DNA from 3 places in the Citrobacter sp. GW821-FHT02E08 genome. Region 1 is predicted to be linked to each of the others. Evidence: predicted binding sites of a transcription regulator. Region 1 holds the regulator's gene; each other region holds the start of a gene.

The links. Region 1 encodes CRP, which controls carbon source genes, mostly activating them, when cyclic AMP is high. Its sites were predicted from a motif close to ATGTGANNNNNNTCACAT; they were not measured.
Region 2: a site for CRP is predicted at 1,150-1,167, ahead of AC07UY_RS02130 (acetyl-CoA C-acetyltransferase). Genes of this name have one in related genera too.
Region 3: a site for CRP is predicted at 5,766-5,783, ahead of glpT (glycerol-3-phosphate transporter). Genes of this name have one in related genera too.

What each region holds. Positions count from the first base shown of each region.
Region 1 covers NZ_JBWKVL010000003.1:390,823-398,849, reverse strand. The annotation lists gene prs (ribose-phosphate diphosphokinase) at 1-764, opposite strand, end outside; gene AC07UY_RS06190 (NUDIX domain-containing protein) at 959-1,678, shown strand; partial or broken gene AC07UY_RS06185 (hydrolase) at 1,714-2,776, shown strand; gene AC07UY_RS06180 (YheU family protein) at 2,779-2,997, shown strand; gene AC07UY_RS06175 (phosphoribulokinase) at 3,051-3,920, shown strand; gene AC07UY_RS06170 (OsmC family protein) at 3,967-4,371, opposite strand; gene crp (cAMP-activated global transcriptional regulator CRP) at 4,680-5,312, shown strand; gene AC07UY_RS06160 (YccS/YhfK family putative transporter) at 5,364-7,451, shown strand; gene argD (bifunctional acetylornithine/succinyldiaminopimelate transaminase) at 7,441-8,027, opposite strand, start outside.
Region 2 covers NZ_JBWKVL010000001.1:443,810-451,836, forward strand. The annotation lists gene AC07UY_RS02120 (multidrug/biocide efflux PACE transporter) at 1-148, opposite strand, end outside; gene AC07UY_RS02125 (LysR family transcriptional regulator) at 253-1,128, shown strand; gene AC07UY_RS02130 (acetyl-CoA C-acetyltransferase) at 1,241-2,419, shown strand; gene kduI (5-dehydro-4-deoxy-D-glucuronate isomerase) at 2,860-3,696, shown strand; gene kduD (2-dehydro-3-deoxy-D-gluconate 5-dehydrogenase KduD) at 3,753-4,514, shown strand; gene AC07UY_RS02145 (aspartate/glutamate racemase) at 4,705-5,412, shown strand; gene AC07UY_RS02150 (LysR family transcriptional regulator) at 5,384-6,319, opposite strand; gene lysA (diaminopimelate decarboxylase) at 6,439-7,701, shown strand; gene AC07UY_RS02160 (LacI family DNA-binding transcriptional regulator) at 7,693-8,027, opposite strand, start outside.
Region 3 covers NZ_JBWKVL010000011.1:124,584-132,610, reverse strand. The annotation lists gene nrdA (class 1a ribonucleoside-diphosphate reductase subunit alpha) at 1-769, shown strand, start outside; gene nrdB (class Ia ribonucleoside-diphosphate reductase subunit beta) at 891-2,021, shown strand; gene yfaE (class I ribonucleotide reductase maintenance protein YfaE) at 2,021-2,275, shown strand; gene inaA (lipopolysaccharide kinase InaA) at 2,282-2,932, opposite strand; gene glpQ (glycerophosphodiester phosphodiesterase) at 3,218-4,294, opposite strand; gene glpT (glycerol-3-phosphate transporter) at 4,299-5,657, opposite strand; gene glpA (anaerobic glycerol-3-phosphate dehydrogenase subunit A) at 5,928-7,556, shown strand; gene glpB (glycerol-3-phosphate dehydrogenase subunit GlpB) at 7,546-8,027, shown strand, end outside.

The sequences.
Region 1 (8,027 bases):
CCATTGGCAAACAGGTGTTCCACACCTTTCGAGAAGATGCCATGCGTCACGTACAGACTGACACTGCGCGCTCCGGCATCACGTAATACCTGCGCCGAACCAATGAAGGTGCCGCCTGCGTCGCACAGGTCGTCGACAATCAGCACATCCCGGTCCTTCACGTCCCCCGCCACCAGCGAAAAGCCGGTCAGATTGCCGCTCGCCACATCGCGTTTTTTACTCAGGATGGCGTACTCCGCTGCCCCTGCGACTCTGGCCACAGCATCGATTTTCTTCAGTGACCCGGCGTCCGGCGCCACCAGCATCAGCGCATGTTGTTGAAACTGACGGCGCAGAGTCGCGCTTTGCATCAGGCAGGCTTCCTGTGGCACAGCGATCATGTTATCTATCGCCGCCGCTGCAGCGTCGCTATGCGGGTCGAGCACTTTCACCTTGTCGAACTTCAGCGTGTTGAGCTGACGGGCAAAGACTTTCAGTGCAAAGCTGTCACCGGTAACCATATGGCGGTCCTGACGCGCCCACGGCAGCCAGGGAAGTTCAAGATGACTCACCAACACATCCGTCTGATGACGTACCGCCTCAACCAGTTGCGCCAGCAGCATGAAATCGTTCATATCACGCATCGCCGCTGCGCGAATGCGCATCAGACGAGCGGAGGGCGGTAACGTCTCCGTCACCTTCAGCCAGACAGCGCCATCCGGAAAAACACCGCTGGCAATGGCGTAGACCTGCTCATCCAGCGTTAATGTCAATTTTTCGCTCATATCTCATCCCGCCCTTAATTGTGTCCCTTCGACACAATTAATAATGTCCTTAAGACACATATTAAGCAAGCGCAAAATTGATTAATTTTTCGCAGAGAAGTTAATCAGCTGATAAGTAATGGAAAAAAACGCGCCTTGCCGCCTGATGTCGTGCTGGTACACTTGTGAACGTTCCACATCACCGTGAGTGCCTTATGACAACCGAAGCCGACTATCTGAACCAGTACGATGCCAGCCGCTTTCCTTCTCCCCTGGTCACAGTGGATAGCGTGTTGTTCACCCTGCATGAACAAACGCTGTGTGTCCTGCTGGTCGAACGGGCAAAGCAGCCGCAGAAAGGGCGCTGGGGATTGCCTGGCGGTTTTATTGATATGGCACGCGATGATTCCACCCGCGCGACGGCGTTACGTAAGCTGACAGAAAAAACAGGGGTTTCCCCTTCATGGCTGGAGCAACTGGATACCGTCTCCGGACCGGACCGCGACCCGCGTGGCTGGAGCCTGACCGTCTCCTGGTTCGCGCTGATCGCCTGGGCCGATTGTGCGCCGCATATCGCCAGCGTTAGCGACGCCCGCTGGGTGCCGCTCGACAAGCTTGCCGAATATCCTCTGGCGTTCGACCACGAGAAAATCATTACCTCAGCGCTGCATCGCCTACGGCAAAAAACGATGTACTCGTTACTGCCCGTTTATTGTCTGCCGGCGTCGTTTACCCAGGGTCAGTTGCAGGAGGCGACCGAAATCATTCTGGGTCAGGCCATTCAGCGTAAAAGTCTGATTCGCCGTTTTGAGGCGTCGGGCATGTTTGAAGAGACAGGGGAAAGTGCGGCAACAGGCACGCGTAAAGCCCGTCTCTGGCGGCGTAAACCCGGGGTGGACATCCATCTTTTCTCACGTAACCTCCTGACTGACTAAGCGTAAAATCACATATTGGCTAACCTGCCAGCCGTGTGCGCGGTATAGTTATTCTTCCCGATGATTAATTGCTCTGGTGCTATGGTTGAAATCACCCCCACAGAAATGACCCCGACCGACGCTGATTCGTATGAGTTCCGCCCGATGCGCGGCATCAGCAATCGCCATCTACAAACGATGCTCCCACGACTGATCCGCCGTAAAGTGCAGTTCAGCCCACACTGGCAACGCCTGGAATTACCCGACGGCGATTTTGTCGATCTGGCATGGAGTGAAGATCCGCATCAGGCGAAACACAAACCGCGTCTGGTGGTGTTTCATGGTCTTGAAGGTAGTCTGAACAGCCCGTATGCCCACGGACTCATAGAGGCCGCGCAAAAGCGTGGATGGCTGGGTGTCGTGATGCACTTTCGCGGTTGCAGCGGCGAACCCAATCGCCTGAATCGCATTTATCACTCCGGGGAGACGGAAGACGGCACCTGGTTTTTACAGTGGTTACAACGCGAGTTTGGTCGTGTTCCCACCGCTGCGGTTGGCTATTCACTCGGCGGCAATATGCTGGCCTGCCTGCTGGCGAAAGAAGGCCGGGGTATTCCTGTCGATGCGGCAGTGATTGTCTCCGCGCCTTTCGTGCTTGAAGCCTGCAGTTATCACATGGAAAAAGGGTTTTCGCGCGTTTACCAGCGCTATCTGCTCAATCTGCTCAAAGCCAACGCGTCACGCAAGCTGGCGGCCTATCCCGGCACGCTCCCTGTCAATCTGGCGCAGCTAAAAGCGGTACGGCGTATCCGTGATTTTGATGATCTTATTACTGCCAAAATTCACGGTTTTGCTGATGCGATAGACTATTATCGTCAATGTAGCGCCATGCCGTTGCTCAATCAGATCGCCAAACCCACGCTGATTATTCACGCGAAAGACGATCCGTTTATGGACAGTCATGTGATCCCGAACCCCGAGAATCTGCCGCCGCAGGTAGAGTATCAATTAACCGAGCATGGCGGGCATGTCGGCTTTATCGGTGGGACGCTGCGCCGCCCGGAAATGTGGCTCGAATCGCGCATCCCTGACTGGCTCACCACGTATCTGGAAGCATAATCATGATGATCCCCTGGCAGGAGTTGTCCGCTGAAACGCTGGATAACCTGATTGAAAGCTTTGTATTGCGCGAAGGCACCGATTATGGTGAACATGAACGTTCGCTTGCGCAAAAAGTCGCCGACGTCAAACGTCAGCTACAGTGTGGCGAAGCCGTTCTGGTGTGGTCTGAACTCCACGAAACGGTCAATATCATGCCCAAAAAGCAGTTGCACGAGTAATCCCCCGCTGAGGGCCGACTATACTAAAACGAGTGTTTATTCATGGAGTTGTTATGTCTGCCAAACATCCAGTGATTGCGGTAACAGGGTCCAGCGGCGCGGGGACCACCACCACCAGCCTCGCGTTCCGTAAAATTTTTTCACAGTTAAATCTACGCGCCGCCGAGGTGGAAGGCGACAGTTTTCACCGCTATACCCGCCCGGAAATGGACATGGCGATCCGCAAAGCGCGGGACGCCGGGCGGCATATCAGTTATTTCGGCCCCGAAGCCAATGATTTTGGTCTGCTGGAACAAACGTTCAGCGAGTACGGACAAGTGGGCAAAGGCCAGTCGCGGAAATATCTGCATACCTACGATGAAGCAGTACCGTGGAATCAGGTGCCGGGAACCTTCACGCCGTGGCAACCCTTGCCTGAACCGACCGACGTCCTGTTCTATGAAGGGCTGCACGGCGGCGTAGTGACGCCGCACCATAACGTGGCGCGCCATGTGGATTTACTGGTTGGCGTAGTACCGATCGTGAACCTGGAGTGGATACAAAAACTGATCCGCGACACCAGCGAGCGCGGACACTCCCGCGAGGCGGTGATGGATTCGGTGGTTCGCTCAATGGATGATTACATCAACTACATCACCCCGCAGTTCTCCCGTACGCATATTAACTTCCAGCGTGTACCCACGGTAGACACCTCGAATCCCTTTGCGGCAAAAGGCATCCCGTCATTAGACGAGAGCTTTGTCGTTATTCATTTTCGTAATCTGGAAGGGATCGATTTTCCCTGGTTGCTGGCGATGCTTCAGGGTTCATTTATTTCTCATATCAATACATTAGTCGTGCCGGGCGGCAAAATGGGACTGGCGATGGAGTTGATTATGCTGCCGCTGGTTCAGCGACTGATGGAAGGCAAAAAAATCGAATAATGCGCAGCGTTGCCGGATAAGCGTCACGCCCTCCGGCAACCTGAGATCACGCGGCAATCACTTCGTATGAGTGCGTGATATTCACTGCTTTTTCCAGCATCAACGCAACAGAACAATATTTTTCTGCAGAAAGATCAACAGCGCGCGAAACGGCGGCGTCTTTCAGATCATTGCCAGTCACAATGAAATGCAGATTGATATGGGTGAACAGGCGCGGCGCCTCTTCACGACGCTCGGAAGTGAGCTTCACTTCGCAGTTGGTCACATCCTGGCGTCCCTTTTGCAGAATAGACACCACATCAATCGCACTGCAGCCACCCGCGGCCATTAACACCATTTCCATCGGACTCGGCGCTTTATCACCGGAGTTACCATCCATCAAAATTTGGTGGCCGGAAGCAGACTCTCCCAGGAAGGTTAGCCCTTCGACCCATTTCACACGCGCTTGCATATTTCGTAACTCCAATGTTTCAATTTTCCTGACAGATTACGCGGACATAACAAATCTCGCAATGGAAGGCGACCTGCATCATGCTGAAGCGAGACACCAGGAGACACACGGCGAAAGCTATGCTAAAACAGTCAGGATGCTACAGTAATACATTGACGTACTGCATGTATGCAGAGGACATCACATTACAGGCTGCAGTACATTTTTAGCAGCCCCCTTCCCTGGCAGCGGGAAGCATATTTTGGCAACCCCAGAGACAGCGTCGTTTTCTGGCTCTGGAGACAGCTTATAACAGAGGATAACCGCGCATGGTGCTTGGCAAACCGCAAACAGACCCGACTCTCGAATGGTTCTTGTCTCATTGCCACATTCATAAGTACCCGTCGAAGAGCACGCTGATTCACCAGGGTGAAAAAGCAGAAACGTTGTACTACATCGTTAAAGGCTCAGTGGCAGTGCTGATTAAAGACGAAGAAGGGAAAGAGATGATCCTTTCTTATCTGAATCAGGGCGATTTCATTGGCGAATTGGGCCTGTTTGAAGAAGGCCAGGAACGCAGTGCATGGGTACGTGCAAAAACGGCCTGTGAAGTCGCTGAAATCTCCTACAAAAAATTTCGCCAACTGATCCAGGTGAACCCGGATATTCTGATGCGCCTGTCTTCCCAGATGGCTCGTCGCCTGCAAGTTACGTCCGAAAAAGTCGGCAACCTTGCCTTCCTCGACGTAACTGGTCGTATCGCTCAGACTCTGCTGAACCTGGCGAAACAACCCGATGCGATGACTCACCCGGACGGCATGCAAATCAAAATCACCCGTCAGGAGATCGGTCAGATCGTTGGCTGTTCTCGCGAAACCGTTGGTCGTATTCTGAAAATGCTGGAAGATCAGAACCTGATCTCCGCGCACGGTAAGACCATCGTCGTCTACGGCACTCGTTAACCCCGTCGAAATGGCGTATTACCCTGTAATGCGCCATTTTTGTTGGCACCGATGTGGCGAAGACTGATTTATCACCCTGAAATCAACTACGCACTGCGGCAAACGCTGGTGCTGTGTTTGCCTGTGGCGATCGGCCTTATCATTGGCCAGTTGCATCTGGGATTGCTCTTTTCTCTCGTTCCCGCCTGCTGCAACATTGCCGGGCTTGATACCCCCCACAAACGCTTTTTCAAACGCTTAGTCATTGGCGCATCGCTGTTTGCCGGATGCAGCCTGGCAATGCAACTGCTGCTCGCGCAAGCAATACCGCTGCCGCTGATTCTGACGGGTTTAACGCTGATTCTTGGCGTGACGGCGGAACTCAGCGCCTTGCATGCCCGACTCCTGCCTGCCTCGCTTATCGCCGCTATTTTCACGCTAAGCCTGGCTGGTAACATGCCCGTCTGGGAGCCGTTGCTGATCTATGCCCTGGGCACCCTGTGGTACGGGCTTTTTAACTGGTTTTGGTTCTGGCTCTGGCGTGAACAACCGCTACGCGAGTCACTCAGTTTGTTGTACCGCGAGCTGGCCGACTACTGCGAAGCCAAATACAGTCTGCTCACCCAGCACGCGGATCCTGAAAAAGCGCTGCCACCCTTGTTGGTGCGCCAACAGAAAGCGGTAGATCTCATCACCCAGTGTTACCAGCAAATGCACATGCTGTCGGCGCATCACAACAATGAATATAAACGCCTGCTGCGGGCATTCCAGGAAGCGCTGGACTTACAGGAACACATCTCCGTCAGTCTGCATCAGCCAGAAGAGGTGCAAAAGCTGGTCGAACGCAGCCATGCGGAGCAGGTGATTCGCTGGAACGCGCAAACGGTCGCCACACGCTTACGCATCCTGGCCGATGATATTCTGTATCACCGCCTGCCGACCCGCTTTAGCATGGAAAAGCAGATTGGCGCGCTGGAGAAAATCGCCAACCAGCATCCCGATAACCCGGTGGGCCAGTTCTGTTACTGGCACTTTAGCCGCATTGCCCGTGTATTGCGGACCCAGCGCCCACTCTATGCCCGCGACCTGATGGCGGATAAACAACGCCGACTCCCGCTGATCCCGGCCCTAAAAAACTATCTGTCCTTCAAATCGCCCGCTTTGCGAAATGCCGGGCGCATCAGCGTCATGCTGAGTATCGCCAGCCTGATGGGCAGCGCATTACATCTGCCGAAACCGTACTGGATCCTGATGACGGTGCTGTTTGTGACGCAAAACGGCTACGGCGCGACGCGGGTTCGCATATTGCACCGTTCGGTGGGTACGCTGGTTGGACTGGTGATTGCGGGTGTGACGCTACACTTCCACATCCCTGAAGGCTTCACGCTGGCGGGCATGCTGGTCATTACGCTGGTGAGCTATCTGATCATTCGCAAAAACTACGGCTGGGCAACGGTCGGGTTTACGGTCACTGCGGTGTATACCCTGCAATTGCTGACGTTAAATGGCGAGCAGTACATTGTGCCGCGGTTTATTGATACGGTGATTGGCTGCCTGATCGCGTTTGGTGGAACGGTCTGGCTCTGGCCGCAGTGGCAGAGCGGTCTGTTGCGCAAAAACGCCCACGATGCGCTGGAAGCCGACCAGGAAGCCATCCGCCTGATCCTCAGCAGCAATCCACAGGCAACACCGCTCGCGTATCAGCGTATGCGTGTCAATCAGGCGCACAACACGCTGTACAACTCGCTGAATCAGTCCATGCAGGAACCCGGATTTAACGCGCACTATCTGGCAGATATGAAACTGTGGGTAACGCACAGCCAGTTTATTGTCGAGCACATCAATGCGATGACAACGCTGGCGCGGGAACATACGATGCTGTCGCCAGACCTTGCGCAACGCTATCTGGAATCGTGTGAAATTGCGCTCCAGCGCTGCCAGCAGCGTCTGGAGTATGACGGACCGGGCGGCTCTGGCGATGTGAATATTCTGGAAGCGCCAGAGATGCTCTCCCATGGGCCATTAAGTACCCTGGAACAACACCTGCAGCGCATACTGGGCCACCTGAACACCATGCACACCATTTCTTCGGTCGCCTGGCGTCAACGGCCTCACCACGGGATCTGGCTCAGCCGTCGGTTACGGGATATTAAGAGCTAACGACTTTCGCGACGGCCTGCGCGAAACGCTGCATTCCCTCGTCGATATCCGCCTCTTCCACCACCAGCGAAGGGGCGAAGCGCATCACATCCGGACCGGCATTCAGCACCATCACACCTTCATTCGCGCCCGCATAAAGAAACTCACGCGCTCGTCCCTGATATTGCGGCTTCAACTCTGCCCCAATCAGCAATCCCATCCCGCGAATGTCGCTGAAAACGTCGTACTGCTCGTCAATTTTCTGCAAATGCTGAACAAATTTCTGCCGTTTCGTCTGAATGCCGTCCAGCACGTCTGGCGTGTTAATAATATCGAACGCTGCGCCAGCAACCGCGCAGGCCAGCGGGTTACCACCGTAGGTGGAACCATGGGAACCGACGTGAAACGCAGAGGCAATCTCCTGCGTGGTCAGCATGGCGCTCACCGGGAACCCGCCGCCAAGCGCCTTGGCGCTGGTCAGAATATCCGGCGTCACGCCATAGTACATATACGCAAACAGGGAGCCTGTGCGCCCCATACCGCACTGCACCTCATCAAAGACCAGCAATGCCTGATGCTGGTCGCACAATTCGCGCA
Region 2 (8,027 bases), on a different contig from region 1:
GCACGGTGAGACCGCCCATTTCGAGAACGGAGCGCTGCATTAACCATGCCGTCGTTGGGGCGAGAATAGCCGTTGCGATACCCTCAAAGCAGACGGCATGAAAAATACGCTCAGGTAAGGAGCGGCGTTGTACAGCATCGTGTTGCATAGCGTGAAACCTTCTTTTATGTTCGGAATAGTGTGGAATCCTGGGCATTTTATCGCTTAATGTGATATCTAAAAGATAGTATCCATCGATAAAGTAGATAGTTCATGCGCTACTCTCCTGAAGCATTAACGGCGTTTGTAGAAACCGTCTCCTGCGGCTCCTTTTCTGCGGCGGCGCGGCGGCTGCGTAAAAGCCAGTCCACCATCAGTACGGCGATAGCGCATTTGGAGGCCGACCTTGGTTTCTCGCTGTTTGACCGATCGTCGCGACAACCGGTACTGACGGAAGAGGGAAAGCGGGTGCTCAGTTATGTGCAGGCGATTTTGTCGGCGAGCGACCGTCTGGATGAAGTGGCCTTGTCGTTGTCCGGAGAAACGGAAGCGCGCCTGACCTTTGTCCTTTCCGACACTCTGCATCCGGATGTTCTCGAAGAACTGATGGTGCAGTTTGATCGGCAATTTCCGCATACCGAGTTTGAATGCCTGATCGGTGAAGATGAGGATGTCATCGATCTGCTGCAAAAAGGACGTGCCCAGGTGGGGCTGATAGAGGCCCGCGACGACTACCCGACCGATATGGGCGTCACGCGTTTGCCGATGCAAACCTGGATGGGACTGTATGCTGCCGAGACGCACCCGCTGGCGACGCAGGAAAAAGTCTCCTGGGATCAACTGCATACCTGGCGTGAACTGCGACTGAATACCTATTTTGAAAGCGGCGCCAATGTGGCGCGAGGACCGGTCTGGTCCGCGCCTAACTATTTATTATTGCTCAGTATGGCGGTGCAGGGATTCGGCTGGTGTGCGCTGCCCTGTGCGTTGGTCGAAGAATTTGCCGCGGAGAAACCGTTGGTTCAGCTGGATGTGCCCGGCTGGCCCAGGGCTATCTCTATCGATCTCCTCTGGAATAAGAAATCTCCCCCAGGGGCAGCGGGGAGCTGGCTCCGATACCATTTACAACAGGGGCGTGTCGCGTCGTAGCTACAACGATACGAATTTCCTTTGTGATAAAACTCACTTTTTTTAAACATTCAAGGCAACAAATTTTTAACAATCCTCTACTATTGCGGTGTTATTTTGCGCAGAGGTGGTAATGAAAGAGGTTGTGATAGTTGGGGCATTACGGACACCCATTGGCTGCTTCCAGGGAACGCTGGCGCGTCATTCTGCCGTTGAGCTTGGCAGCGTGGTCGTGAAAGCGTTACTGGCGCGCACGGGTGTTGATGTACATGCCATCGATGAAGTTATCCTCGGTCAGGTTCTCACAGCAGGAGCAGGGCAGAATCCTGCCCGTCAGTCCGCCATCAAAGGCGGGTTACCGAATACGGTTTCCGCTATCACCATCAACGATGTCTGTGGTTCAGGGCTAAAAGCGTTGCATCTGGCGACCCAGGCTATCCAGTGCGGTGAGGCGGATATTGTGATTGCGGGCGGACAAGAAAACATGAGCCGCGCGCCGCATGTTCTCACCGACAGCCGCACCGGAGCGCAACTGGGCAACAGCCAACTGGTCGACAGCCTGGTTCACGACGGTTTGTGGGATGCGTTCAACGATTACCACATGGGCGTAACCGCTGAAAATCTGGCGCGGGAATACGGGATCAGCCGCGAGTTGCAGGATGCCTATGCGCTCAGCTCTCAGCAAAAAGCGCGTGCGGCAATCGATGCGGGCCGCTTTAAAGATGAGATCGTGCCTGTTATCACTCAGCGTAATGGACAATCAAGGGTGATTGATACGGATGAACAGCCGAGGACCGATGCCAGCGCCGAAGGGCTGGCCAGGCTGGATCCCACGTTCGATCGTCTGGGATCGGTCACGGCAGGAAATGCTTCGTCAATTAACGATGGCGCCGCCGCCGTGATGATGATGAGTGAAGCCAAAGCGCAGGCGTTGAATTTACCCATACTGGCGCGTATTCGTGCTTTTGCCAGTGTCGGCGTGGATCCGGCGCTGATGGGAATTGCCCCCGTTTATGCCACTCGCCGCTGTCTGGAGCGGGTTGGCTGGCAGCTTGCAGATGTGGATCTTATCGAAGCCAATGAAGCGTTTGCCGCTCAGGCGCTTTCTGTGGGAAAAATGCTGGAGTGGGATGAACGCCGGGTGAACGTTAACGGCGGCGCGATTGCCCTCGGCCATCCCATTGGCGCTTCAGGCTGTCGAATCCTGGTTTCGCTGGTGCATGAAATGCTTAAGCGTAAAGCGCGTAAAGGGCTGGCGACGTTATGTATCGGTGGCGGGCAGGGCGTGGCATTGGCTATCGAGAGAGACTGAGCATCGCCTTGCCGCTGGCATAAAAAAGCCCTCCACACGGAGGGCAAGACCAGTTACAGAAACACTCGAACAAAGAATAATTTATCAAAACAATGTTTCAATATTTGTGATTCATGACGCAACTTGATGATAAAACGCGTCATAACCGCCTCCGCATTCCCTCTCTGTTTTCTGCACCTGGCCTCTCTGTTGGGCAATAATCGCAATATTTCAATTATCTCTTTGTTTTTAAATGAATTGTTTTTAATTTTTTTGATGCGCTGCGCCTGAGCGTGATCGGGACTGCATTTTTGACAATAATTATCGCAAAAATGAAACGTTGTTTTATTTATAATTGAAAACAGATTCACGGAGGGCTATCATGGCCTCATTAGGTAAAACGGAACAGCGTTTTGCTCTCCGTTCAGGAATTCACGGTCGATTTATCATTGGAGGTAAATATGGACGTAAGACAAAGTATCCACAGTGCGCACGCGAAAACGCTGGACACCCAGGAACTGCGCAATGAGTTTTTAGTTGAAAGCGTGTTTGTGGCTGACGAATACACCATGGTTTACAGCCACATCGATCGCATTATCGTCGGCGGTATTATGCCGGTGGCGAAATCAGTTTCTGTAGGCGGTGAAGTCGGTAAGCAACTGGGCGTGACCTACTTCCTGGAACGTCGCGAATTAGGCGTAATCAACATTGGTGGTCCGGGCACGATTACCGTTGACGGCCAGTGCTATGAAATTGGTCATCGCGATGCGTTGTATGTGGGTAAAGGCGCGAAAGAAGTGGTTTTTGCCAGCGTAGATACGGCAAAACCGGCGAAGTTCTACTACAACTGCGCACCGGCACACACCACCTATCCAACCAAAAAAGTGACGCCAGCCGATGTGGCTCCGGTCACTTTAGGCGACAACACCACCAGTAACCGTCGCACTATCAACAAATATTTTGTTCCGGATGTTCTGGAAACCTGCCAGTTGAGCATGGGGCTGACCGAACTGGCGCCAGGCAACCTGTGGAATACCATGCCGTGTCATACCCATGAACGCCGTATGGAAGTGTACTTCTATTTCAACATGGACGAAGACACCTGTGTCTTCCACATGATGGGGCAGCCGCAGGAAACGCGTCATATCGTGATGCACAACGAGCAGGCGGTGATCTCGCCGAGCTGGTCTATTCACTCCGGTGTGGGCACCAAAGCGTATACATTCATCTGGGGCATGGTGGGCGAAAACCAGGTCTTTGATGACATGGACCACGTGGCAGTAAAAGATCTGCGCTAGTCGCGAACGGCAATGATGCCTGTCCGTGACAGGTACTAAAAAATTAAGGGTTTACAATGATTCTGAATGCATTTTCTCTCGAAGGTAAAGTAGCGGTCGTTACGGGTTGTGATACCGGTCTTGGTCAGGGTATGGCGCTGGGTCTGGCAGAAGCGGGCTGCGACATTGTCGGGATTAACATCGTTGAACCAACAGAAACGATTGAACGCGTTACCGCGCTGGGTCGTCGTTTTTTAAGTCTGACCGCTGATTTGCGTCAGATCGACGGTATTCCGGCTCTGCTGGAACGTGCGGTGGCGGAATTTGGTCATATCGATATTCTGGTCAACAACGCGGGCCTGATCCGTCGTGAAGATGCGATCGACTTCAGTGAAAAAGACTGGGACGACGTGATGAACCTGAACATCAAGAGCGTGTTCTTTATGTCTCAGGCGGCGGCGAAGCACTTTATTGCTCAGGGTAACGGCGGCAAAATCATCAACATCGCGTCCATGCTCTCCTTCCAGGGCGGTATCCGCGTTCCGTCTTACACTGCATCAAAAAGCGGCGTTATGGGCGTAACCCGTCTGATGGCGAACGAGTGGGCGAAGCACAACATCAACGTGAACGCGATTGCCCCAGGCTACATGGCGACCAACAACACGCAGCAGCTGCGTGCTGATGAAGAGCGCAGTGCGGCGATCCTTGAGCGTATCCCAGCGGGTCGTTGGGGTCTGCCGAGCGATCTGATGGGGCCGATTGTCTTCCTGGCTTCCAGCGCGTCTGATTACATCAACGGCTATACCGTGGCTGTTGACGGCGGTTGGCTGGCGCGTTAATTCGCCAACCGTAAATGCCCGATACTGCGAACGCGGGTCGGGCATTTCCCTCTCCTTTTCCCTTCTTCTGTTCTTCTCTTCGTCTTTTCGCTGACCTGGCACACTCAGGCGCTCACCGCATAACAATTGAACTGGAAACTTAATCATAACTTTGTTTCACTGCCATCAGCTTTCAACGAAGGAGTGCGCAATGAAAACGATTGGTTTGCTGGGCGGAATGAGCTGGGAATCCACCATTCCCTACTACCGTTTAATCAACGAAGGAATTAAGCAACGTCTGGGCGGTTTGCACTCTGCGAGCCTGTTGCTGCATAGCGTTGATTTTCATGAAATTGAAGCGTGTCAAAGCCGCGGCGAGTGGGACAAAGCGGGCGATATTCTGGCACAGGCGGCACTGGGCCTTGAGCAGGCGGGCGCTGAAGGGATCGTGCTGTGTACCAACACGATGCATAAAGTGGCGGATGCCATTGAAACGCGTTGCCGGTTACCGTTTTTGCACATTGCTGATGCGACGGGGCGCGCCATTACCCGCCAAAACATGACGCGTGTGGCTTTGTTGGGAACGCGCTATACCATGGAGCAGGATTTCTACCGGGAAAGACTGGCGCAGCAGTTTGCGATTGAAACCCTGGTTCCGGAGGTTGATGCGCGTGACAAAATTAACCAGATTATTTTCGATGAGTTGTGCCTTGGCGAGTTCTCCGCGCGGTCACGCCATTATTACCTGCAGGTGATCGAGAGCCTGGCGGCGCAAGGTGCGCAGGGCGTTATTTTTGGCTGCACCGAGATTGGCTTGCTGGTCCCGGAAGCGGACAGCGCGCTCCCGGTGTTTGATACCGCTGCAATTCATGCCGCAGATGCGGTGGAGTTTATGCTTTCGTCGTCTGCGAAAGAATAGCGTCCAGCGGATCGATAAGGCGCGGTAACGAGGCCTGGAGATGTTCACTGAACGTGTCTACCAGTGCGGACGAAGGGCGGTGTAAGGGGCGGATCAGGCTGACGGTAAAGGGTACGTCGATACTGAAACGCCGCACGGTAACCCCGCTTGCCGCATAATCCAGGGCGGTAAACGGGTTGACGACGGAGATCCCGGCTCCCGCGTGCACCATCGCGCAGACCGAGGCGGCGCTGTGGGTTTCGATAACCATACGGCGCTTAACCTGATGCTCATTGAACAGTGTATCCAGCAGCTGACGGTAACTGTCAGTGCGTGACAGGCTAATGTAATTTTCCCCCTGAAAATCGTCAGGCGTCAGCACGGACTTTGCCGCAAGTGGATGACCTGACGGCAGGACGCACACTTCATTTCGCGTGAGCAACGCGGTGCGTTCAGTCCCCGCAGGTGCATGCAGGGTTTCGGTCAGACCAAGATCGTGACGCTGCGCGGAAAGCCACTCTTCCAGCAACGGCGATTCCTGCGGCACAATGTTCAGGCTGACATCCGGGTAACGGGCAAGAAAAGGCTGCAGCAGCGCCGGTAAAAAGGATTGCGAGAACACCGGCAGACAGACGATAGACAACTCCCCCTGGCGGAATTCACGTAAACTTTCCGCCGCGCTCACAATGCGATCCAGCCCATACCAGGAACGCTGGACTTCCTCGAACAGCCGCAGCCCTTGTACCGTTGGATGTAGTCGCCCGCGAGTCCGTTCAAAGAGTTTTAATCCCAGCACTTTTTCGAACCGCGCAAGTTCCCGGCTGACGGTCGGCTGTGAGGTATGCAGCAGCGCCGCCGCCTCGGTCAGATTTCCGGCAGTCATCACCGCATGGAAGATTTCAATATGACGAAGATTCACGGCGGGCATCGGTTTTCCTTAGTGGGGATAATCCATATCATTTTTGCATAGAGTCAGGATAAAACGATATTTTTTATTCTCTTCAGGTTGTGGCGTAATCATAAAAAATATCTTGCCCGGAGCCCGCTATGCCACATTCGCTGAACTGCACAGAGACCTCGCTTAACGCTGAAAATTTGCTTCACTTACCGGCTGAGTTTGGTTGCCCGGTCTGGGTGTATGACGCGCAGGTTATTCGCCGCCAGATCGCCGCCCTGCAACAGTTTGATGTGGTGCGTTTTGCGCAGAAAGCCTGCTCGAACATCCATATTTTGCGCTTGATGCGCGAGCAAGGGGTGAAGGTTGACTCCGTCTCGTTGGGCGAGATCGAGCGCGCGCTGGCGGCGGGGTACAACCCGCAAACGCATCCGGATGACATTGTATTCACCGCTGATGTGATTGACGCCGCCACCATCGCCCGCGTTAGCGAGTTGCGTATTCCGGTCAATGCCGGGTCCGTGGACATGCTGGATCAGCTCGGTCAGGTTTCTCCCGGGCATCGGGTCTGGCTGCGTGTGAATCCGGGGTTTGGTCATGGTCATAGCCAAAAAACCAACACCGGCGGTGAAAACAGCAAGCACGGTATCTGGCATACCGATCTGCCTGCTGCGCTGGCGGTGATACAACGCCATCAGCTTAAACTCGTGGGCATTCATATGCATATCGGTTCTGGCGTTGATTACGGTCACCTGGAGCAGGTGTGCGGCGCGATGGTGCGTCAGGTTATCGAATGTGGTCAGGATCTGGAGGCGATTTCCGCAGGCGGTGGATTGTCGATACCCTACCGCGACAACGAAGAATCTGTTGATACGCAACACTATTACGGGTTGTGGAATGCCGCGCGTGAGCAAATTGCGCGTCACCTTGGACATCACGTGGCGCTGGAAATCGAACCTGGACGCTTTCTGGTGGCGCAATCAGGCGTCCTGGTAACGCAGGTGCGCAGCGTAAAACAGATGGGGAGCCGACACTTTGTGTTGGTGGATGCCGGCTTTAACGATCTTATGCGCCCGGCCATGTACGGCAGCTATCATCGTATCAGCGCTCTGGCGGCAGATGGACGCTCGCTGGAAACGGAACCGCAGGTGGATACCGTCGTTGCGGGCCCGCTGTGCGAATCAGGTGATGTGTTTACCCAACAGGAAGGCGGAAAAGTGGAAACCCGCGCGTTACCGGCGGTGGCTCCCGGTGATTACCTGGTGCTGCACGATACGGGGGCGTATGGCGCATCCATGTCCTCAAACTACAACAGCCGTCCACTGTTACCGGAAGTGTTGTTTGATAACGGCGAAGCAAAACTGATTCGCCGTCGTCAGACTATCGAAGAGCTGCTGGCGCTGGAGTTATTCTGATTGGTAATACGGCCCGGTGGTGACGGAATCGCGGAGTACCAGGGTTCCCGTAAAGGGAGGGATGGGCTCCAGCGCCTTACCGCTGACCAGGCGTATGGCCTGATCGATAGCCGTGGTTATCATATTATCAATGGGTAGATAGACCGTAGAAAGCCCCGGCTCAAGCCATTTTGCGCTGGGGGCATCGTCAAAGCCAAACAGTGAAATATCCTGTGGGATCCGAAGTCCAGCCTGATGCAGCGCTTTCGAGGCGCCCAACGCCATATCGTCGTTACAGGCGAAAAGGGCGCTAAACGTCACACCTTCATCGAGCAATTCACGGCACG
Region 3 (8,027 bases), on a different contig from region 1:
TGCGATGGGCCGTCGTACCCTCGGTATTGGCGTGATCAACTACGCTTACTGGCTGGCTAAAAACGGAAAACGTTACTCTGACGGCAGCGCCAATAACCTGACGCACAAAACGTTTGAAGCCATTCAGTATTACCTGCTGAAAGCCTCTAATGAACTGGCGAAAGAGCAAGGCGCCTGCCCGTGGTTTAACGAAACCACCTACGCGCAAGGCATCCTGCCGATCGACACCTATAAGAAAGATCTCGATGCGGTCGTCAATGAACCGCTGCACCTTGACTGGGAAGCCCTGCGCGAATCCGTCAAGACGCACGGTCTGCGTAACTCCACGCTTTCAGCTTTGATGCCGTCCGAGACCTCTTCGCAGATCTCCAATGCCACCAACGGCATTGAGCCGCCGCGCGGTCATGTCAGTATCAAGGCCTCGAAGGATGGCGTTCTGCGCCAGGTAGTCCCTGATTATGAATCGCTGAAAGACGCGTATGAGCTGCTGTGGGAAATGCCGAATAACGACGGTTACCTGCAACTGGTCGGCATCATGCAGAAATTTATCGATCAGGCGATTTCAGCCAATACCAACTACGACCCGACGCGTTTCCCGTCTGGCAAAGTGCCGATGCAACAGTTGTTGAAAGACCTGCTTACCGCCTATAAATTTGGCGTGAAAACGCTGTACTATCACAACACGCGTGACGGTGCAGAAGATGCGCAGGACGATCTGGCGCCTTCTATTCAGGATGACGGCTGCGAAAGCGGCGCATGTAAGATTTAATTTGTTGCCTTTTGCCGGATAAAGCGTATACGCCTTATCCGGCCTACAAAACATTTCGAGGCGTTGTAGGCCGGGTAAGCGAAGCGCTACCCGGCATTACACTCCTACAGGACTCACTTCAATGGCATATACCACATTTTCACAGACGAAAAACGACCAGCTCAAAGAGCCGATGTTTTTCGGTCAGCCGGTCAACGTGGCACGCTACGATCAGCAAAAATATGACATCTTCGAAAAGCTGATCGAAAAGCAGCTCTCGTTTTTCTGGCGTCCGGAAGAAGTTGACGTTTCTCGCGATCGTATCGACTACCACTCCTTGCCCGATCACGAAAAACATATTTTTATCAGCAACCTGAAGTATCAGACATTGCTGGATTCTATCCAGGGACGCAGCCCAAACGTGGCGCTCCTGCCGCTCATCTCCATTCCTGAGCTGGAAACCTGGGTAGAAACATGGGCCTTCTCCGAGACGATCCACTCTCGTTCGTACACCCATATTATTCGTAATATCGTTAACGAGCCGGCCGTTGTTTTTGATGACATCGTCACTAACGAGCAGATTCAGAAACGTGCGGAAGGTATTTCGCATTACTACGACGAATTGATTGAAATGACCAGCTACTGGCATCTGCTGGGCGAAGGCACCCACAACGTGAACGGCAAAACCGTGACCGTCAATCTGCGCGCGTTGAAAAAACAGCTGTACCTGTGTCTGATGAGTGTTAACGCCCTGGAAGCCATCCGTTTCTATGTCAGCTTTGCCTGCTCTTTTGCCTTTGCAGAACGCAAATTGATGGAAGGTAACGCCAAAATCATTCGCCTGATCGCCCGTGATGAAGCGCTGCATCTGACCGGAACACAGCATATGCTTAATCTGCTACGTAGCGGTGTCGACGATCCGGAAATGGCGGAAATTGCTCAAGAGTGCCAGCAAGAGTGCTATGACCTGTTTGTGCTGGCCGCACAGCAGGAAAAAGAGTGGGCCGATTATCTGTTCCGCGACGGCTCAATGATTGGTCTGAATAAAGATATTCTGTGCCAGTACGTCGAGTACATCACCAATATTCGTATGCAGGCGGTTGGGCTGGATCTGCCCTTTAAAACGCGTTCAAACCCGATCCCCTGGATCAACACCTGGCTGGTCTCTGATAACGTGCAGGTTGCGCCGCAGGAAGTCGAAGTCAGCTCTTACCTGGTCGGGCAGATCGACTCCGAAGTCGACACCGACGACCTGAGCAACTTCCAGCTCTGATGGGACGCGTTACTCTTCGCATCACTGGCACACAATTGCTGTGCCAGGATGAACATCCTTCCCTGCTCACCGCGCTCGAATCGCATAACGTCAACGTAGAGTATCAGTGCCGGGAAGGTTATTGCGGTTCCTGCCGAATTCGACTGGTCGCAGGTCAGGTTGACTGGATTGCAGAGCCTCTGGCCTTTGTTCAACCAGGGGAAATCTTGCCCTGCTGTTGCAAGGCAAGAGGAGATATCGAACTTGAAATGTAGTGTGCGTTACAGCGTGTAGTAATGCGCTTTCACGTGTTCCCAATCCGCTTTCGGGATCGGATCAAGATACTTTTCCAGCTGTGAAAAATCATGATTAGCCGCTTTATGGCGACGTAAACGACGACGGCTTTTCTCAAGATCCAGGAAACCGGCCTCAACCGTACCGTCAGTTTTCACGTAGATATGACGAACGTAGCAGCACCCGTGCTGGCGATTCACGCTGTGCATCTTTTTAAAGGCGACAGCAACGGCTTTCAGCATGGCTTCACGCACATCATCAGGAAATGGCGTCTCGGCATGTTGATGATACCAGTCAGCGATACTGATAAAGCCCGCCATGTCTTCTGTGACCAGCAGTGCACGCCATTCACCCTCTACTTTTGTCGCTTCGCCAAAGATTATCTCAGGCACGATAACGCCCGCGCTTTTCAACTTTTTGATTACCGCGATTTCACGAACAATGGTCGGGCGACCGAAAGGATAACGGACAGAGTGGAACAGGTGTTGGGTCATGCGTTTAACATAAACTTTCTTGCCGTTACGCTCCACGCACTGCACACCACTCATTCCATTACGACGGTAGTTAGGTTCTTCGACCCAATCGCCTTCTGTTGCCCACCAGCGCTCAAATTCGTTGTGTGTTGCTGACAATGTCATACCCTACCGCCCGTTATTCTGACCCGATAATATTTCAGGCGATAATATAAATGTTTAAGTTAAGTAAATCTTAAGATATTCGTGCTGAATGGTGGATTTCTGCGTAAAACACCAATGTGTCGCCATAATTCATTTCATTCATAATCAAAACACACTTCAAATGATGATTTATTTCCGACTAACTCAGAGAATTCATTAGCAACCTTTGAGTAAAAAAAACTGCACCTGACTCAGTGGACTTTCCACCTTTGGGGTGCAGTTTCGATGCGCTATCCGCGCGAGCCGTTATTTTTTATTCAGGAACATGACCGCTTTGTCCGGGAAGTCGGTGAACAACCCGTCAACACCGGCCTGGTTATACAGAATGTCGTAAAGCTGGTTTACGTCAGTCGCATAGTCCGGAAGCTGGTCAGCACGAACGGTAAAAGGATGCACTACCATCTTATTCTGATGAGCGTCCTGTACCATGCCTGTCAGCCGGATATTCCCTTTCTTAGACTTTTCATCAACCAGCATATGGTAGTCTGGGCCGATGCCATCAGCATATTCCGCGATTTGCTTCATCGCACCTGGCTTAAACATCCAGTCGTAGCTGTAATTCACCCAACTGCCATCCGCCTGTTTCTGCTGTGTTTCGTTCCAGTCAGTGTACGCAATCAGCTGAACCAGGTTGAGATCCATCCCCATTTTCGGTTCCAGCTCATGTTTGATGCGTTTCAGTTCCGCCACATCAAAACACTGCAAATAGACGTTATCCTTTTTACCGGTGTAACCGTACTTTTTCAGTACTTCCAGCGTCTTCGCCGCGATGTCCTTCCCTTCCTGGTGATGGAACCACGGTGCTTTCATTTCCGGATAAATACCGATGTTCTTACCGGTCGAGTGATTCAATCCCTGAACAAACTCGATCTCTTCTTCAAAGGTATGAACACGGAAATCAGATTTACCCATCGGGAAACGCCCTGGATAAGTCTGCACTTTCTTACCGTTTTCAATGTCGAAGCCTTCGGTAAATTTCAGCGACTTAATTTCATCCAGCGTGAAGTCGATGGCGTAGTAACGACCATCTTTACGCGCACGGTCTGGAAAGCGTTCGGCAACATCGGTGACCCGGTCAAGATAATGGTCATGGAGGACGACTAAACGGTCGTCTTTGGTCATCACCAAATCTTGTTCCAGATAATCTGCGCCTTGCGCATACGCCATCGCTTTAGCTGGCAGCGTATGCTCAGGCAGATAGCCACTGGCGCCGCGATGCGCGATCACAATTTTGTCGCTGCTGTCGGCCGCAATAGCACTGCTTCCCATCACCATTCCGGCCATCATCAGCGCCATGCTCAGGTTCTTTAGCGTCGTTTTCATTTGATTAACTCCCGCTGCGTTTCAGCGTCAGCTCTTCGTGATGACGTTTTTCGCCAATCATCACAACAACGAGCAGAATCACCGCCAGCACGCTGCCGCCGATCATCACCATGAAGCCGCCGTCCCAGCCGAAGAAGTCAACGGTGTAACCCACAATGGCGCTCGCCGCCACGGAGCCACCCAGATAACCGAACAAGCCGGTAAAGCCCGCCGCTGTACCTGCCGCTTTTTTCGGTGCCAGTTCCAGAGCGTGCAAACCAATCAGCATGACCGGGCCATAGATAAGGAAGCCGATAACGATCATACATGCCATATCCACACCTGGATTACCCGCCGGGTTCATCCAGTAGACGATAGTGGCGATAGTCACCAGCGTCATAAAGAACACGCCGGTTGCCCCACGGTTACCACGGAAGACTTTATCCGACATCCAGCCGCACAGCAGCGTGCCCGGAATACCGGCATATTCATAAAGGAAGTAAGCCCAGGAGGATTTATCCAGCGCGAAATGTTTCACTTCCTTCAGATAGGTCGGCGACCAGTCGAGGATGCCGTAGCGCAGCAGATAGACAAACACGTTAGCAATCGCGATGTACCACAACAGTTTGTTCGGCAACACGTACTGCATAAAGATTTGCTTCGCCGTCAGCTCTTCTTCTGCATTTTCGTTGTAATCGTCCGGGTAGTCGTTTTTGTACTCTTCGATAGGCGGTAAGCCACAGGATTGCGGGGTATCGCGCATCATGGCAAAGGCAAAGAGCGCGATAACAATCGCACCGAACGCCGGCATGTAAAGCGCCGCTTTCCAGTCGTTAAACCAGGCCATACCCAGCAGGAACAGCAGCGGTGGAATACCGCCGCCCACGTTATGCGCGCAGTTCCAGACAGAAACAATACCGCCACGCTCTTTCTGTGACCACCAGTGCACCATCGTGCGGCCACACGGCGGCCATCCCATCCCCTGGAACCAGCCGCAGAGGAACAACAGAACGAACATAATGGCGATACTGGACGTTGCCCACGGTACAAAGCCCATGAACAACATGACTGCTGCCGCCAGTATCAGGCCCGCAGGCAGGAACACGCGTGGATTCGAACGGTCAGAAACTGACCCCATGATGAACTTTGAAAAACCATAAGCGATAGAGATCCCGGACAAGGCAAAACCAAGATCGCCACGGGAAAAGCCCTGCTCGACCAGATACGGCATCGCCAGAGCAAAGTTTTTACGTACCAGATAGTACGCAGCGTAGCCAAAGAAAATCCCCAAAAATATTTGCCAGCGCAATCGACGATACGTCGGGTCGATCTCCGCCGCTGGCAAACGCGCACTGTGCGACGCGGGTTTAAAAATACTTAACATATGTAGCCTCCGTGGCCGTATTTAGTTTGAGATAGACACCGCAGTTCGTTCAAACAGCCCCTCTGCTCCCAGTGTGGCCGCGATGTTAAGGAAAGATACATGTCGTTAATGTGAATTACAGCACATATTGTTACGGAATTATGACAAATGTTCAAAAAGGCGCACGAAATCACGTTTCATTTTCGAATAATGCGCGATTATGCGCGAAATCAAACAAACCATGATTTTTATGTGGCTAAATGATAAAAAAACGAACAATGAGGAAAAACAATGAAAACGCGCGACTCGCAATCAGGTGACGTGATTATCATTGGCGGAGGGGCCACGGGTGCAGGGATCGCCCGTGACTGTGCGCTGCGCGGATTGCGCGTCATCTTAGTAGAACGCCATGACATCGCGACTGGCGCAACAGGCCGTAACCACGGGTTGCTGCACAGCGGCGCGCGTTACGCGGTGACGGATGCCGAATCCGCGCGCGAGTGTATTAGCGAAAATCAGATCCTGAAAAGGATCGCCCGCCATTGCGTAGAGCCGACTGATGGCCTTTTCATTACTCTGCCAGAAGATGAATTATCCTTTCAGGCCACCTTTATTCGCGCCTGTGAAGAGGCTGGGATCCGCGCTGAGGCGATTGATCCCCAACAGGCGCGAATCATTGAACCTGCGGTAAACCCCGCGCTGATCGGTGCCGTAAAAGTGCCGGATGGCACGGTTGATCCTTTCCGTTTGACCGCCGCCAACATGCTGGACGCGAAAGAGCATGGCGCAACTATTTTGACGGCGCACGAAGTGACCGGGTTAATTCGCGAAGGGGCAACGGTGTGTGGCGTCAACGTGCGCAACCATCTGACAGGCGAAACCCAGTCTCTGCACGCGCCGGTCGTGGTGAACGCCGCCGGAATTTGGGGTCAGCGCATCGCCGAGTATGCCGACCTCAGTATCCGCATGTTCCCGGCGAAAGGCTCGCTGCTGATCATGGATCACCGTATTAACCAGCATGTGATCAACCGCTGCCGTAAACCGTCCGATGCCGATATTCTGGTCCCCGGCGATACCATTTCACTCATCGGTACGACCTCGACACATATCGATTACAACGAGATTGACAGCAACCGCGTGACCGCCGAAGAGGTTGATATCCTGCTGCGCGAAGGTGAGAAGCTGGCACCAGTAATGGCGAAAACGCGCATTCTACGCGCATACTCCGGTGTGCGCCCGCTGGTCGCCAGTGACGATGATCCGAGCGGGCGTAACGTCAGCCGTGGCATTGTGCTGTTTGACCACGCCCAACGTGATGGACTGGACGGCTTTATCACCATTACCGGCGGGAAGCTGATGACCTACCGCCTGATGGCGGAATGGGCAACCGACGCCGTTTGCCGCAAACTGGGCAACAGCCGTCCCTGCGTCACGGCGCAAACAGCGCTGCCTGGCTCGCAGGAACCCACTGAAAATACGCTACGCCGCATCATTTCCCTGCCCGCACCGTTGCGCGGTTCTGCCATCTATCGCCATGGCGATCGTACGCCAGCATGGCTCAGCGAAGGGCGTCAGCATCGCAGTCTGGTCTGTGAATGCGAAGCGGTCACTGCCGGTGAGGTTCAGTACGCAGTCGAAAATTTAACGGTGAACAGCCTGCTGGATTTACGTCGCCGTACCCGTGTCGGGATGGGGACCTGTCAGGGCGAGCTGTGCGCCTGTCGTGCCGCCGGTCTGCTACAACGTTTTAATGTCACCACCGCCGCGCAATCTATCACCCAGCTTTCTGAATTCCTCAACGAACGCTGGAAAGGGGTACAACCTATTGCCTGGGGTGACGCACTGCGCGAGAGTGAATTCACCCGCTGGGTATATCAGGGATTATGCGGCCTGGAGAAGGAGCAGCAGAATGAAATTTGATACGGTCATTATGGGCGGTGGCCTCGCCGGATTACTGTGCGGCCTGCAACTGCAAAAAAGCGGATTACGCTGCGCTATCGTCACCCGTGGTCAAAGCGCGCTGCATTTTTCCTCCGGTTCGTTGGATCTCCTGAGCACGTTGCCGGATGGTCAGCCCGTCACCGATATCAAAACGGGTCTGGAATTATTGCAGGCGCAAGCACCAGCTCATCCCTACTCCACCATCGGCTCGCAACATGTGCTGAATCTGGCACAACAAGCGCAGGACTTACTGGAGGCGTGCGGCGCACGTTTACACGGCGACGTTTTGCAAGCGCATCAGCGTGTCACACCACTGGGCACCTTGCGCACGACCTGGCTCAGTTCGCCGGAAGTGCCCGTCTGGCCGCTTGCCGCCCAACGCATTCGTGTGGTGGGGGTAAGCGGCCTACTGGATTTTCAGGCGCACCTTGCGGCAGCCTCTTTGCGCCA